DNA from 2 places in the Arthrobacter sp. 01L42 genome. Region 1 is predicted to be linked to the other one. Evidence: riboswitches for the same ligand, from Rfam matches in the RefSeq annotation. Region 1 holds a riboswitch; the other holds the start of a gene.
What was found. Region 1 has a riboswitch for glycine ahead of gcvP (aminomethyl-transferring glycine dehydrogenase). Riboswitches for the same ligand answer to the same signal wherever they lie in the genome.

Region 1 (8,183 bases):
AACGTATCTGTCGGCTCTGGCCCAATGTTCTCAGGCGGACTCAATCCGCTTTGGCGAGCTCTGGAGTCGGGAGCGCATGCAAGCCACTACTCAGCAACTCGCAAATCTAGCCAGTACCAGAGGCGGCTTGGGCCGCCTGGACGGGGCTGACCTCGTTGCCTATCTGGGGAAGCGATCGCGGGCACGACGGAGCAATCGACTCGCGGCATTGGGGGTCGAAGACAGCGCCATCTCCGTCGTTATGGATGCAGCGAGTATTCCCACAGTTGACGTCCCTCGGGGGAAGATCCGTTGCATCGTTGGTCCATTCGGCATTGGGAAGTCAGAGGCGGCTGAGCAGTGGCATAGAACTCGATTCGAGGACTGCCTCCATAACCCGGACGCTCCGATCCCGGTGTGGCTCCACGTTCGCGACATCAACGGCAATCTCACTGCGGTCTTCGACAGAGAAGCGGGTAGTCAGACAGTGGCCGGCGCCCGAGGATTAGCGGTTGTTATCGATGGATTGGATGAGACAGATAGTTCGGCCGCCGAGAACATTTTGAACGATTCTCGCGTATTTCTTGCTAGCAGCCCACGTTCATCAGTCCTGCTAACTACACGTCCGGGTGTGGTCGGTATGCGCGATGGCGAGGAAGTTCCTGTCCCACCTCTGACGAACGAGGATGCAGCCAGCCTCGTTGACGCCGCATCTGGGGAATCACGCAATAGCTACTACCGGCTTCCGGGGCCCCTCAGGGAGAGTGTACGCCGACCGCTATTTGCCATCGCCGCGGGAAGGGCGCTAGCGGGCGGCGATGCGCCTCTTAGCGCTGCCGGCCTGTTGAGCCAGATAGTTGAGAAGGCCCTTCGGAGGGGGCAGGAGCGGACGCGAATTGAATCGCAGCATATAGTGGCCAATCTGACTGAGTTGGCCGTCCGGCTGACAAACGATCCGTCTGAAAGCCGCGTTCTCGATTACTCGACACGTGCAGTCGCGGAGGCATCACGCCTTGTTTCGGCGGACTCTGAAGGAGGGTGCCAGTTCAGTCTTGCCATTATCCAACAATGGTTCGCAGCTCAGGCCCTTATCAGCGATCCTGCTAGGGCAGAAGATGCTTTCCGCGACCAGGTGGCCTTTGGCCGATGGCGGTGGGCCATCGCGATCGTTATTGCCGCCGGATCGAATTCGAACGTGGACAGATTTCTAAGCCGTGCCATGATGTGCAATCCAGGCGCTGCTTCGTGGCTCCTGGATCAAGCAAGCGTCTCCTCTATTAGCCGTCCCGCCGCCGCGCCGCCGCCATTGATCGAAGTACAGTCTCGCCTTCTCAAATCCGGCCGCTCCTGGGCGGATGCGTTGGGACCGCTGGCTTCAAAGGTGCTCCCAGTTAACCCGCCAGAGCATGGTGGCCTCAGGCTGGGCGTTCGACTCGAGGCGGACGGCATCGCCTATTCATGGTCCAGGGAACCACAAGAATCGGATTCAACCACTACCTTGCCCACTTCGGTGCAACTCTTCGGGGCGGACGATGACAGTTGGTCGGGCATGACCTGGAAGAGATTCGGACACGACGCAGCTTGGCCTTGGAACTTCGTGCGATCCGACATCAACGAGAAATTAGAGACCACAATGCGCACGTCCGCGCTCCTCGGCGGTACATCCGGGGTGTGGGCGGACGAAGCCGCCTACAAGTTCTGCCGCGCTTGGGCTGATCAGCGCACGGTTTTCCACAAACCGATAGAGTGCGGCGGACTGATCCAGCTCCTCGACGGGCTATTGAAGGACGACCCGGATATCGTCATACAGGCACCCCGAGCCCCAGCCCTGGAGGCTAGGTGGTTGCGCGACTACCTAGGACAACAGCCGGGCGGCGTTCTGCATAGGCCCCTCCCAACACCGGATGTGCAGGCGCCAGACAGCGGATGGGTGTGGGGTGTCTATAGCCAAGAGCGCCTTCTAGAATACGCCGTGGAGCTGTATGGCAGAGCATGCCTAGCCTACGAAGAATTGTGTTCTCACACATTTCGGAAGTTCGATTGGGCCTTGTCACTACTTTCCCAGCGACCAATAAGTGTGGTCGGGGTGCTCAGAATTGGCCACAGGACCGGCTGGGACGGGGCGCCCGCCGTTAGCTTCCGGGTGCTTCCCACGAAACTCATGAAACAGGCCACTACGGATTCCCCGCATGACTGGATGATGTCGAGGACAGGACGCTGTGCCCTGAGGTTCGAGATCGAACAAGAGGAGTGGGGCTTCGAGCCAGAGATTGGAATCAGCAACGAGGCGCTCAACGAGTGGATGCAGACCGCCCGAGCATCGTCGCCATTCGTGCGTTTCTCCAGCGTTGGCTCTTTGCTAGAAACCAACCACGATAGAGCGTCGAGTGAAATCGCCCTGAATTGGCTTGCCGATGACCTGAAAGCAATTGGTATGTTCTCCGGCAACGCACGCATTGACTAACCCAGGTCCGCTGAGAGTTAGAGCGCCTTCCTATAGTGGGCGCCAGATTTCCTGCTCAGCAACATGAATGTCCTGCTGCGAAATTACGCCGGGTCCATCATCGGCGGTTGCAAAGACTTCTTGGATGCTTGCCCTGGTCGAACCGGCTGCACCGATTCGCCGTCTACGCCTCCCGCAGCACACCAACCGCGGCCACCAAATACGGCACCGGATCCGGGTCCGTCCCCGCGGCCCACTGCATCCAGGCCTCGAACGTCGCGCCGATCAGCGCTGCGCACAGATACCCCGCGATATCCTCGCGCACCCCGGCCGAAACCAGGTACGTCCGCGTCCTCTCCCGCTGCGGCACAAGGGACTCGTAGCTCCGGCTCGCCAGCTCGGGGTGTTCGGGGATCAGCCGGAGCCGGCCCCGCGTGACCGCCAGGTCCGGCAGAACAGAAACCTCGGCGACCGCAGCCTCGCGCAGGCCCGCCAGGACGTCGCTGTCGGCCCCGCCGGCAGCGCGGGCTGACTCCAGCACCCGGCCGGAGGCCTCGTCTACGGGCTTGCGGCCGCCGGCGGACGCATCGACGCCTTGGCGAACGTGGCCGGCATCATGGACAACTTCGCCCCGATCTACGAAGTGGACGACGACACCTGGGACCGCGTCTTCCGGATCAACGTCACCGCCCTCATGCGCCTGACCCGCGCGGTGGTGCCGCTGATGCTGGACGCCGGGACCGGCTCCGTGGTCAACGTCGCCTCCGAGGCCGGCCTGCGCGGGTCCGCCGCCGGCGCCGCCTACACCGCGTCCAAGCACGCCGTCGTGGGCCTGACCAAGAACTCGGCCGCGATGTACGGGCCGAAGGGCCTGCGCTTCAACGCCGTGGCCCCCGGCCCCACCATCACCAACATCGTGGCCACCTGGGGATCCCAGCTCGCGGCCGAACGCCTCGGCCCGCTGATGCAGGCCACCGTCCCCACCCCCGCCACCGCCGCGCAGCTCGCCGCGTCCATCACCTTCCTGCTCAGCGACGACGGCACCAACATCAACGGCGCCATCCTCGCCTCCGACGGCGGCTGGTCCGCGCTGTAGGGGAGCGGCACCCCACGCAAGCGGACGACGGCGGGAAGTCCCGCCGTCGTCCGCTGGATCGGGATCAAATCCGTGATTGCACCATCGGATCCGCTGGTGCAATCACGTCCACACATCGCGGGTGAGCCCGGATTTTACGTGGACGGGAAGGTGGGCACGTCCGGCCACCGGCGGGCGGCAATGGATTTGGCACCCAGCCCTGCCAACGCGATGACCAGAGCCAGCAAGATTTTGGGAGGTGCTCCGCCCGCGGGTCCAAGCGTTACCGCCAGGATTTGCCGACTCATCAACAGCATCTCCTGCAGGTCGCCAGCCAGGATACGAGTCCCCAGGACGTAGTTGACCGAGATGAACAGGGCGGGAACAAACCACAACAGGGCAAGGTTCACGGCCCACACCGCGGTCCGCCGCGCAGGACGAAGGCCGCACCATGCCAGGGCGCCACCAACGAGGACGGCGGGAATCCAGAGAGCGATTGACGGCACTGCGACGGGGACGTTGATGTGCCCAACGAAGCCGACAACCCACTCCACCGTCCACGAAGCGAACGGCACCGCCACGAGTCCGGCGCCCAATGCCGCCAGGCTCCGGGTCCTTGAACAGAGCAGCAGGTGCGCCACGAGGGCAGCAGCGAGGGATGCGGTCACGCCCGCGAGCAGCCCGGCGAAGTACAGGCTCGCCATTGTTCCGCCCGCCAAGCCGCCGTCGAGCACTGTGAAGGACTGGACGGCAGCCGTGAACTGGACCACAAGAACGCCGGCTGCCGCGCACCACGTCACCAGTCGCCGTCGGGCGGGGGACCAGATGCGCACCGCGAGTCCGGCCGCTGCACCTCCTACGGTGAGGAGGGCTACGATCGTGGTGAGTTCGTACTGGCTTAGCGGCAGTAACGACACAGGCATCTGGTCTGGAACGACCTCTGCGCCCCACAAGTTCTGCAACGGGAGCTGTGCGCCGGATACCAGCCATGGGCCCAAGCCGAGCAATCCTGCGAGGATCCCGATCAGCCACCCCCAAGCGGCATCCCCGGCGGGAGTCCTGCTTGGTGGTCTGCTGGGAGCTGCCTGTTCCATCGCTTGATCCGGAAGGCTCACGGAGGCTCCTTGCGTATGAGCGCTCTGGGAGGGACGCGCATGAAAATGTAAAGTATCCCGTTTAGAATAATGCACCGAATGGACTAACCCCCTGGGTCCGATCCACGAGGTGGACGACGACCTCTGGGACCGCGTGTTCCGGATCAACGACACGGCCCTCATGCGCCTCACCCACGCAAGCGGACGACGGCGAAGAGCTCCCGCCGTCGTCCGCGGGACAGCGACTCAATTGAAATAAATTTTGCATCCTGCCCGGGAACCGGATAAATTGTGAGCTGTGTCACCGACCAGTGGCACAGCTTATGATCTGCGGCGGGAGAGTCCTGCCGGTACGTTCAGCAGGCGCCGTAGGAGCAAATCCTCCCCAGGAATCTCTCAGGCCCACGTACCGCCGCGGCAAGGCAACTCTGGAAAGCAGTCCGGGCAACCGGGCTCACCGACGGTGCAAGTGGCGCGCTGCTATCAGCAGGGCAAAACGGAAACTCTCAGGTCCAATACAGAGCGGGGAGGAACCCGAATCATCGTGGCGTCTTGATGCCACCTGAATTATGGAGTTCCTCTCATGACGGTTCAATCGTCCCCGTCCACCTTCGCAGACCGCCACATCGGCGCCCGCCGCCAGGCCGACATCGACACCATGCTCAAGGCCGTCGGCTACGACAGCGTTGATGGCCTCGTTGACAACGCGGTCCCCGATTCCATCCGCCAGGAAAAGCCCCTCACCCTGGACAGCGCCCTCAGCGAAGTCCAGGTGCTGGCCGAACTGCGCAAGCTCGCCTACAAGAACAAGACGGCCGTGCAGATGATCGGCCAGGGCTACTACGACACCGTCACCCCGCCGGTGATCCGCCGCAACATCCTCGAAGCCCCCGCCTGGTACACCGCCTACACCCCGTACCAGCCGGAGATCTCCCAGGGCCGGCTCGAGGCGCTGCTGAACTTCCAGACCATGGTCCAGGACCTCACCGCGCTCCCGGTCGCCAATGCGTCCCTCCTGGACGAGGCCACCGCGGTTGCCGAGGCCGTGCTTCTCATGCGCCGCGCCAACAAAAACAAGTCCGCTGCCGGGGCCAAGACCGTCCTCGACGCCGACTGCCTCCCGCAGACCATTGCCATCGTCAGGGGCCGAGCGGAGGCGCTGGGCTTCGAGGTGCAGGTCGCTGACCTCTCCGCCGGTCTGCCCGACGGCGACATCAACGGTCTCGTCCTCCAGCAGCCGGGCGTCTCCGGCCGGGTGTGGGACCAGTCCGGCGTGATCGCGGAGGCCAAAGAACGCGGCGCACTGGTCACCGTGGCGGCGGATCTGCTTGCCCTGACCCTGATCACCCCTCCGGGCGAGCAGGGCGCGGACATCGCCGTCGGATCCACCCAGCGCCTGGGCGTGCCGCTGTTCTTCGGCGGCCCGCACGCCGCGTACATGGCGGTGCGCGAGGGCATGGAACGCACGCTCCCCGGCCGCATCGTCGGCGTCTCCAAGGACAACGCCGGTGTCCCGGCCTACCGCCTGGCCCTGCAGACCCGCGAGCAGCACATCCGCCGTGAGAAGGCCACGTCCAACATCTGCACCGCCCAGGCGCTGCTGGCCATCGTGTCCTCGTTTTACGCCGTTTACCACGGCCCCGACGGGCTGAAGGCGATCGCCCAGACCGTCCACAACAACACCCGCGCCCTTGCCGCCACGCTGAAGATCGTCGGCCGGGAACTGGTGAGCGACTCCTTCTTCGACACCCTCACGGTCCGCGTGCCCGGCAAGGCCGCCAAGGTCATCGCCGCCGCCGAGGCCCGGGGCATCAACCTGCGGCTCATCGACGCGGACACAGTTGGCGTGTCCGTCGATGAAACCACGACGCCGGAGGTCCTCTCCGCGGTCGTCGTCGCCTTTGGCGCCGGCCCGGTGGTGGAGGCCAAGGGCTTCGAACTGCCCGAGACGGTGCTGCGCACCTCCGACTTCCTGCAGCACCCGGTGTTCAACACGCACCGCTCCGAAACCCAGCTGCTGCGCTACATCCGCAAGCTCTCGGACCGCGACCTCGCCCTGGACCGCACCATGATCCCGCTGGGCTCCTGCACCATGAAGCTGAACGCCACGGCCGAGATGGAAGCCATCTCCTGGCCGGAGTTCGCCTCCATCCACCCGTTCGCGCCGGACTCCCAGACCGAGGGCTGGCGGGAACTCATCAGCGGCCTCGAAGCTGACCTCGCCGAAATCACGGGCTATGACCAGGTCTCCATCCAGCCGAACGCCGGCTCCCAGGGCGAGCTCGCCGGCCTGCTGGCCATCCGCGGCTACCACCACTCCCGCGGGGAGGCCCAGCGCAACGTCTGCCTGATCCCGGCCTCCGCGCACGGCACCAACGCCGCCTCCGCCGTGCTGGCCGGCATGAAGGTCGTGGTCGTGGCCACGGCTTCGGACGGCACGATCGACCACGCGGACCTGACGGCCAAGATCGAGCTGCACAAGGATGCGCTGTCCTGCATCATGATCACCTACCCGTCCACCCACGGTGTGTACGACACAGACGTCCGCGAGGTCTGCGACTCCGTGCATGCGGCCGGTGGGCAGGTCTACGTCGACGGCGCCAACCTCAACGCCCTCGTCGGGCTGGCCCAGCCGGGCAAGTTTGGCGGTGACGTCTCGCACCTGAACCTGCACAAGACCTTCTGCATCCCGCACGGCGGCGGCGGACCGGGCGTCGGCCCGGTCGCGGCCAAAGCCCACCTGGCGCCGTTCATGCCAGGGGACGCGAACAAGGTCGAACCGGGAAAGGGAGTTGCCATCTCCGCTTCGCGTTACGGATCCGCCGGTGTGCTGCCGATCTCCTGGGCGTACGTGAAGTTGATGGGCGGCCAGGGCCTCACCGAGGCCACCAAGTCCGCGCTGCTCGCGGCGAACTACATCGCATCCCGGCTGGATGAGCACTTCCCGGTTCTCTACACGGGGGAGAGCGGCCTGGTGGCGCACGAGTGCATCCTGGATTTGCGGGAACTCACGGCCAGGACCGGCGTCACCGCTGAGGACGTGGCCAAGCGCCTCATCGACTTCGGCTTCCACGCCCCCACGCTGTCCTTCCCCGTGGCGGGCACCCTCATGGTGGAGCCCACCGAGTCCGAGGACCTTGCGGAGATCGATCGCTTCATCGAGGCGATGATCACCATCCGCCAGGAGATCGACCAGGTCTCCAACGGCGATTTCACGGTGGAGAACTCCCCGCTGCGCAACGCACCCCACACGGCAGCCGCCGTCGTCAGCACCGACTGGACCCGCGAGTACCCGCGTGAGCAGGCCGCATTCCCCGTCCACACACTCAGGCAGGACAAGTACTTCCCGCCGGTCGGACGCATCGACGGCGCCGCCGGAGACCGCAACCTGGTCTGCTCCTGCCCGCCGCTTTCCGAATTCGAAAACTAAGGATCCCTGATGAGTGAGAACTACACCGCTCTCTACGAGCAGCACAAAAAGGCCGGCGCCTCCTTCACGGACTTCGGCGGCTGGCAGATGCCGCTGAAGTACAGCTCCGAACTCGCCGAGCACCACGCCGTCCGCAACGCCGCGGGCCTGTTCGACCTCTCC
Region 2 (8,183 bases), on a different contig from region 1:
TCGGCGAAGTCGAGCTGCCGGGCGTACGCGGACCAGCCGGCCACGATCAGCGCCGGCTTGTGCTCCAGGGCCAGGGCCTCGACCTCGGCCATGTCGATCCGGTGGTCCTCCTCACGGACCTGGTACGGAATGACGTTGTAGAGCCGGCCGGAGAAGTTGATCTTCATGCCGTGGGTCAGGTGCCCGCCGTGGGCCAGGTTCAGGCCCATGATGGTGTCCCCGGGACGGATCAGGGCGTGCATGACCGAGGCGTTGGCCTGGGCGCCGGAGTGCGGCTGCACGTTGGCGTACCCGGCGCCGAACAGGGCCTTGACGCGGTCGATCGCGAGCTGTTCGACGACGTCGACGTGCTCGCAGCCGCCGTAGTAGCGCTTGCCCGGGTAGCCTTCGGCGTACTTGTTGGTCAGCACGGAACCCTGGGCCTGCATCACGGCTTTGGCGGTGTGGTTCTCCGAGGCGATCATTTCCAGGCCGTCACGCTGGCGGGCCAGCTCGTCGTCGATCTTCGCCGCGATCTCCGGATCCAGGCTGGAGAGATCCGCGTCCAGGCTCGCGGAGATGACCTGCTCGAACGCCAACGTCTGTGTGCCCGCGGCCGCCGATGCGCCGCTCACAGCTCGCCACCGTTCTTGGACGCGTACTCCTGGGCCGAAAGCAGCGGGCCGTCGGACTCGGCGGCGACCTTGAACAGCCAGCCGGCGCCGTACGGGTCGCTGTTGATCAGCGCGGGGTCGTCGACGACGGCGGGGTTGATTTCGGTGACCTCGCCCGTGACCGGGGCGTACAGGTCCGAGACCGACTTGGTCGACTCGACCTCGCCGCAGGTCTCCCCCGCGGTCACGGCGGAGCCGACCTCCGGCAGGTCAACGTAGACGATGTCGCCGAGGGCATCCGTGGCGACGGCGGAGATGCCAATGGAAACAACGTTTCCGGCCTCGCGGGCAACCCACTCGTGCTCGTCGGAGTACTGCAGTTCAGGGGCAACTTTTGCCATGTGTTTTTCCTTTACGTTTGAAAAGTCGTGGGCCACAACAATTGTGGTGGGTTGGGTGGCGGATGAGGCAATTCCTCCGCGTGCTCGCTCGTCCCTCGCTTAGACGCACGCTTCCGGAATCCCCTCACCCGCCGCTATTCAGTTCAGTTTTTGGGGCCAGCCGTTTCCCCGGAAGAAACAGTGGCTTTTCGATATCTTCCAGAGCCGGGGTGCTCCGAGGCTTCAAGGGTGTCATCAAGCTCAACCCCCAATGATCGGGCTTGGGACAACCCAGAGCCGCGGCAGGCGGTACATCCCCCAGCACTTTTGGCTTTCGAAGGCGCCCCAAACGACGCTTGGAACTCGAGGTGAGTTGAACCCGAGGTGAGCTGCAGGGCCCCTTCGGGCCCGACATCCGGGAGCATGCGTCCAAGGGAGCGTTACGTCCGCTCAGCGGGCGTCTTCGCGACCGAGCATGCAGAGGATGCCGGGTCCGACGGGCTGACGCAACCACAGTCACGCAGCCCCCGGGACAGCTTCGGCTACTTTTGGCGCTTGTAGAAAGGCAGTGCGACAACTTCGAAGGGTTCGGCCTTGCCGCGGAGGTCGATGTCCAGTGCGGTGCCGGGCTCAGTGAATTCGACGTCGACATAGGCCATCGCGACCGGGTAGCCGAGGCTCGGGCTGGGCTGGCCGGAGGTGACTTCGCCGACGACGTTGCCGTCCTTGAGGACCGGGTAGTGGCCGCGGCCGGCCCGGCGCCCGAGGCCCTTGAGCCCGACGAGCTTGCGGCCCGTCGTGGCGCCGGCGCCGGTTTCCTTCTTGGCGGCCAAGGCGGCCTTGCCGATGAAGTCGCCTTCCTTGGACAGGGCGACGACGGGGCCCAGGCCGGCGGCGAACGGATCGCCCTCCAGGGAGAGCTCGTTGCCGTAAAGCGGCATGCCGGCCTCGAGACGGAGCGAATCGCGGGACGCGAGCCCGGCGGGGGTCAGCTCGCCGTCCTCTGCGATGGCGACGAGCGCCTGCCAGAGGGCGGCGGCGGCGTCGTTCGCGACAAAGATCTCGAAGCCGTCTTCGCCGGTGTAGCCGGTGCGGGCCAGCAGGAGGTCCTGGCTGGCTCCAGCGAACATGAACGGGACGTCCACGGCGGCGTAGTACTTCAGGCCGGTGACGAGCTCGTGCTGCGCGGCGGGGACCAGGCGCAGCAGGATCTCCTGGGCCTTGGGTCCCTGCACGGCGATCAGCGAGGTCTCAGCAGAGGCGTCCTGGACGGTGACGTCGAATCCGCCGTCCTTTCCGGAACCGACGCGCTCGGCCAGGGCCGCGGCGACGACCTTCGCGTTGCCCGCATTGGGGACCACAAGGAATTTCTGGTCGCCGCGGCGGTAGGTGATGAGGTCATCGATGATGCCGCCGTCCTCGTTGCAGATCAGCGAGTACTTGGCCTTGCCGATGGCCATCGCCGAGATCTTGCCGACCAGGGCGTAGTCCAGGAAGGCTGCGGCGTCGGGGCCGGTGACCCAGACTTCGCCCATGTGGGAGAGGTCGAACAGGCCCGCGGACTTGCGGACGGCGTGGTGCTCGGCTAGTTCCGAGCTGTACTTCAGCGGCATCTGCCAACCGCCGAAGTCCGTGAAGGAGGCGCCGAGCTTCTTGTGCTCTTCGTACAGAGCCGTGTAGTTCTCAGTCATCGTTGGCTGTCCCTAGTTGTCAGAGGCGGAGTTGGCGGAGTCGTCGGAGTGGACTGCTGTGTCTTCTTCGAAGGCCTCGAGGGGAGGGCACGAGCAGATCAGGTTGCGGTCCCCGGCTGCGCCGTCGATGCGGCCGACGGGCGGGAAGTACTTGTCCTGCTTGAGCGTGTGGACCGGGAAGACGGCCTGCTCACGCGGGTACTCGCGGGTCCAGTCGGTGCTGATCACGGCAGCGGCGGTGTGCGGGGCGTTGCGCAGCGGGCTGTGCTCCACGGTGAAATCGCCGTTGGCCACCTGGTCGATCTCGGCGCGGATGGCGACCATGGCCGTGATGAAGCGGTCGATCTCGCCCAGGTCCTCGGATTCGGTGGGCTCCACCATCAGGGTGCCGGCCACCGGGAACGCCAGGGTGGGGGCGTGGAAGCCGTAGTCGATCAGGCGCTTGGCCACGTCCTCGGCGGTCACGCCGGTCTTGGCCGTGAGTTCGCGCAGGTCCAGGATGCACTCGTGGGCCACCAGGCCGCCTTCGCCGGTGTAGAGCACCGGGAAGGAGTCGTTGAGGCGGGCCGCGATGTAGTTCGCCGCGAGCAGCGCGGACTTGGTCGCCTCGGTGAGGCCGCGGCCGCCCATCAGCTTCACGTAGGCCCAGGAGATCGGCAGCACGCCGGCCGAGCCGTAGCGGGAGGCGGAGATCGGGGTGCCGTCGGCGCCGTTGGCGGGATCAGCAGCGTTGCCCGGCATGAACGGGGCCAGGTGCGCCTTGGCCGCGACCGGGCCGACGCCCGGTCCGCCGCCGCCGTGCGGGATGCAGAAGGTCTTGTGCAGGTTCAGGTGCGAGACGTCGCCGCCGAACATGCCGGGCTGGGCCAGCCCGACCAGGGCGTTGAGGTTGGCGCCGTCGATGTAGACCTGGCCGCCGGCGGCGTGGACCGCGTCGCATACCTCGCGGACATCGGCGTCGTACACCCCGTGCGTGGACGGGTAGGTGATCATGATGCAGGACAGCGCGTCCTTGTGCAGCTCGATCTTGGCGGTCAGGTCCGCGTGGTCGATCGTGCCGTCCGAAGCCGTGGCCACGACCACGACCTTCATGCCGGCCAGCACGGCGGAGGCGGCGTTGGTGCCGTGCGCGGAGGCCGGGATCAGGCAGACGTTGCGCTGGGCCTCCCCGCGGGAGAGGTGGTAGCCGCGGATCGCCAGCAGCCCGGCGAGCTCGCCCTGGGAACCGGCGTTGGGCTGGATGGAGACCTGGTCGTAGCCGGTGATCTCGGTCAGCTGGCCTTCGAGGTCCTCGATCAGTTCACGCCAGCCGGCGGTCTGGGATTCCGGGGCGAACGGGTGGATGGAGGCGAACTCCGGCCAGGAGATGGCTTCCATCTCGGCGGTGGCGTTCAGCTTCATGGTGCACGAGCCCAGCGGGATCATGGTCCGGTCCAGGGCAAGGTCGCGGTCCGAGAGGCGACGGATGTAGCGCAGCAACTGGGTCTCGGAACGGTGCGTGTTGAACACCGGGTGCTGCAGGTAGTCGGAGGTGCGCTCGACGGCGGGGTCCAGGCCGAACGCAGTGTCCGTGCCTGCAGCCGCGGCAGTCACGGACGCGCCGAACGCGGCTATGACGTCGGCGACGACGGCAACCGTCGTGGCCTCGTCGGCGGAGATGCCGACGGTGTCGGCGTCGATGGCGCGCAGGTTGACGCCCTTGGCGTCGGCTGCCGCGATGATCTCAGCTGCCCGGCCCGGCACGGAGACGGTGATGGTGTCGAAGAAGGAGGTGTGCAGCACATCCAGGCCGGCGGCCTTCAGGGAGGCGGCGATGGTCTTCGCGTGGACGTGGACCGACTGGGCGATTGCCTTCAGCCCGTCCGGGCCGTGGTAGACGGCGTAGAAGGAAGCCACGATGGCCAGCAGGGCCTGGGCGGTGCAGATGTTGGAGGTGGCTTTCTCGCGGCGGATATGCTGCTCGCGGGTCTGCAGGGCCAGGCGGTAGGCGGGAACGCCGGCGTTGTCCTTGGAGACACCCACGAGGCGGCCGGGCATGGAGCGCTCGAGCCCCTTCTGGACGGCCATGTAGGCAGCGTGCGGTCCGCCGAAGAACAGCGGCACGCCGAAGCGCTGGGCGGATCCGACGGCGATGTCAGCGCCCTGCTCGCCCGGGGACGTGATCAGGGTCAGGGAGAGGAGATCTGCCGCGACGGTGACGAGGGCGCCGCGTTCCTTGGCGTCGGCGATCACGGCGGTGTGGTCGAACACGCGGCCGGAGACGCCCGGCTGCTGCAGGACGACGCCGTTGATGACGCCGTCGGGCAGGCCCTTGGAGAGGTCGGCGACCTCGACCTCGAAGCCCAGCGCCTCCGCTCGGCCCTTGACGATCGCGATGGTCTGGGGCAGGCAGTCGGCGTCGAGGACGGTCTTGCCGTCGTGCGCCGTCTTGTTCTTATTCGCGCGGCGCATCATCAGCACGGCCTCGGCCACGGCGGTGGCTTCATCCAGCAGGGAGGCGTTGGCGATCGGCAGGCCGACGAGGTCCTGGACCATGGTCTGGAAGTTCAGCAGCGCCTCGAGCCGGCCCTGCGAGATCTCCGGCTGGTAGGGCGTGTACGCGGTGTACCAGGCCGGGGCTTCGAGGATGTTGCGGCGGATCACCGGCGGGGTGAGCGTGTCGTAGTAGCCCTGCCCGATCATCTGCACGGCGGTTTTGTTCTTCGACGCCAGCTTGCGCAGCTCGGCGAGGACTTCGACCTCGCTCAGGGCCGCGGCGAGCGCGAGGTCGGCGTCCTGGCGGATGTCCTTCGGAACGGCGGTGTCCACCAGGGCGTCGACGGTGTCGTAGCCGACAGCCTTCAGCATGGCGTCGACGTCGGCCTGGCGGCGCGCGCCGATATGCCGGTCAACGAAGGACGTGGAGGCTGGGGTAACAGTCACAAGGAACTCCATAACTCAGGCGGCGCAGGGTACGCCACATTGATTCGGGTTCCTCCCCGCTCTGTATTGGACCTGAGAGTTTCCGCGCAGCCCGCGTTTCAGGGCTCCGCTTGCACCGTCGGTGAGCACAGCATGTCCGGGACACGCCTGCTACTTTCCAGAGATGCCTTGCCGCGGCGGTACATGGGCCTGAGAGATTCCTGGGGAGGGTTTGCTCCTACGGCGCCTGCTTGTACCTACTTGCAGGACTCTCCCGCCGCAGATCAAAGGCGTATTTAATTGGGTGTTCAATCGGGGGTGACAACAGTCACAGCTCTCATTGTCCTATGCCGAGCGCGCGTCCGCAAACTCCCTCCCGGCGGCGGACCCAGGTTACGGGCCACGAGCCACCCGGCGGCCAATCCGGCGGCGCGATTTCGCCGGAAACGCCCGGAGTCGCCGCAACTTTCCGGCGTACTCGAACGCTTCCGGCGAATTCGGCGGGGAGTAAGGGGGGGTCGGCGGGGAGTAGGGGTGGGTGTGGGTGTGGGCTTCAGCCGCGCAGGCGCTCGACGGCGGCCAGGAGGCTCTGGACGTCCGCCTCGACTTCCGGCGGCGGCCCGCCGGGACCCCGCGCCAGCATGGCGTTGAAGTACAGCCCGTCCCCCATGCACAGGACGGCCTTCGCCATGGCGGGCCCGACGTCGGCCGCCAGCAGTTCCAGCCAGCTCGCCTGGCCGGCGGCGAAGCGGCGGAGGGTTTCCCCGTGCGCCACCTCGGCGAGCCGCGTAGCCGCCACGAAGACCCGGTCCATGGGCGTGTCCGCCCACACCGAGGACTTGATGAAGTACGCCGCCGCCCCTTCCGGGGCTGCCGCCATGGCCGCAACATCCGCAGCCAGAAGCCGGTCCAGCCGTTCCAGCAGGACCGCGATCATGGCCTCTTTGGTCGGGAAATGGTAGAGCAGGCCGCCCTTGGAGACGCCGGCCCGGCGCGCGACGGCGTCCAGCGTCGCGGCGCGTTCACCGACTTCGATGAGCAGGGATTCGAAGGCATCGAGGACGGCCTCGCGGGCGACGGGTTTCCTGGGCATGCCTCCCATCATGCCTGTCCGCGCGCGCATTTCTTAACTGTACCGTCCAGACGGTACAGTTATTCTCATGAGCATTTCATCGATCACCGTAGCCACCAGCACTCCTGCGGCCACCGGGCCCCGGGCACCGTGGCGTGACTGGGTGGCGCTGGCCCTGCTGATGTTCCCCGTCCTGCTCGTGGCCGTGGACAACACCGCGCTCACGTTCGCCCTGCCGGCCATCGCCAGCAGCCTGACCGCCTCCGGCGTCGAACTGCTCTGGATCGTCGACGCCTACCCCCTGGTCCTGGCCGGACTCCTGGTCGCGATGGGTTCCCTGGGCGACAGGATCGGCCGGCGCCGGCTGCTGTTCGTGGGCAGCGCAGGCTTTGCCGCGGTGTCCGCCGTGACGGCGTTCGCGCCGAGTGCGGAATGGCTGATCGCCGGCCGCGCCGGGCTTGGCCTGTTCGGCGCCATGCTGATGCCATCCACGCTGTCGCTGATCCGGAACATCTTTCCGCAGCCCAACCGGCGCAGGCTGGCGGTGGCAATCTGGGCCGCCGGCTTCTCCGGCGGCGCCGCCCTCGGCCCGATTGTCGGCGGCTGGCTGGTGGAACACTTCTGGTGGGGCGCCGTCCTGCTGGTCGCGGTGCCGATCATCCTGCCGCTGCTGCTGCTCGGGCCGGCCCTGATCCCGGAATCCCGCGATCCGAAGCCGGGCCGGGTGGACGTGCCCAGCATTGCCCTGTCCCTGCTGGTCATGGTGCCGGTGGTCTACGGGATCAAAGCCCTTGCCACCCACGGGCCGGCTCCCGAGGCCTTCGCGAGCATCGGAACCGGCCTGCTCATGGGCTATGTGTTCATCCGGCGGCAACGCGCGCTTGCCCGTATCCACAGGACAGACCACAGCACCGCGCCGATGCTCGACGTCAGCCTGTTTGGCAACCGGATCTTCAGTACGGCCATTGTGGCCAACGTCCTGGCACTGTTCTCCTTCAACGGCTTCATTCTCTTCCTGGCCCAGCACCTGCAGCTGCTGGAGGGCCAGTCCCCCTCGGCCTCCGGCGTCGCCATGGTCCCGGCCCTCATCGCCACGGTTGTAGCGGGGCTGCTCGTGGTCCCGCTGGTGCGCAAGGTGCGGCCCGGCTTTGTGGTGGCCGGCGGCCTGCTGCTGAGCGCGGCGGGCTATTTCGTGGTGGCATTCGGCGACCACAGCCAGGGCCCGTCGCTGCTCCTTGCCGCCCTGCTGGTGCTCTGCCTGGGGGTGGGGGCCGCGGAGACGATCTCCAATGACCTGATCCTGGGCGCGGCGCCCGCCGATAAGGCAGGGGCAGCCGCCGCTATCTCCGAGACCGGCTACGAAGTGGGGTCCCTGCTGGGTACGGCGATTCTCGGCTCAATCCTGACGGCCTCCTACCAGGGCAATCTCCGGCTTCCCGCGGGCGTGTCCGAACTCGCCCCGGCGGCGGCCACCAGCCAGGCCGGTGAAACCCTGGCCGGCGCTGTGGATCTGGCCCGGATGCTTCCGGCGCCCCTGGCCGAGGCG

Region 2: another riboswitch for glycine. It lies ahead of gcvP (aminomethyl-transferring glycine dehydrogenase); the one in region 1 lies ahead of gcvP (aminomethyl-transferring glycine dehydrogenase).

What each region holds. Positions count from the first base shown of each region.
Region 1 is NZ_JBFTSL010000006.1:111,395-119,577, reverse strand. Features, by position in the region: gene AC1DN2_RS06960 (hypothetical protein) at 893-2,443, shown strand; gene AC1DN2_RS06955 (hypothetical protein) at 2,607-2,963, opposite strand; partial or broken gene AC1DN2_RS06950 (SDR family oxidoreductase) at 2,988-3,518, shown strand; gene AC1DN2_RS06945 (hypothetical protein) at 3,653-4,420, opposite strand; glycine riboswitch at 4,916-5,013, shown strand; glycine riboswitch at 5,015-5,122, shown strand; gene gcvP (aminomethyl-transferring glycine dehydrogenase) at 5,175-8,021, shown strand; gene gcvT (glycine cleavage system aminomethyltransferase GcvT) at 8,031-8,183, shown strand, end outside.
Region 2 is NZ_JBFTSL010000026.1:2,148-10,330, forward strand. Features, by position in the region: gene glyA (serine hydroxymethyltransferase) at 1-614, opposite strand, end outside; gene gcvH (glycine cleavage system protein GcvH) at 611-994, opposite strand; gene gcvT (glycine cleavage system aminomethyltransferase GcvT) at 1,516-2,664, opposite strand; gene gcvP (aminomethyl-transferring glycine dehydrogenase) at 2,677-5,598, opposite strand; glycine riboswitch at 5,638-5,752, opposite strand; glycine riboswitch at 5,754-5,852, opposite strand; gene AC1DN2_RS19050 (TetR/AcrR family transcriptional regulator) at 6,119-6,658, opposite strand; gene AC1DN2_RS19055 (MFS transporter) at 6,726-8,183, shown strand, end outside.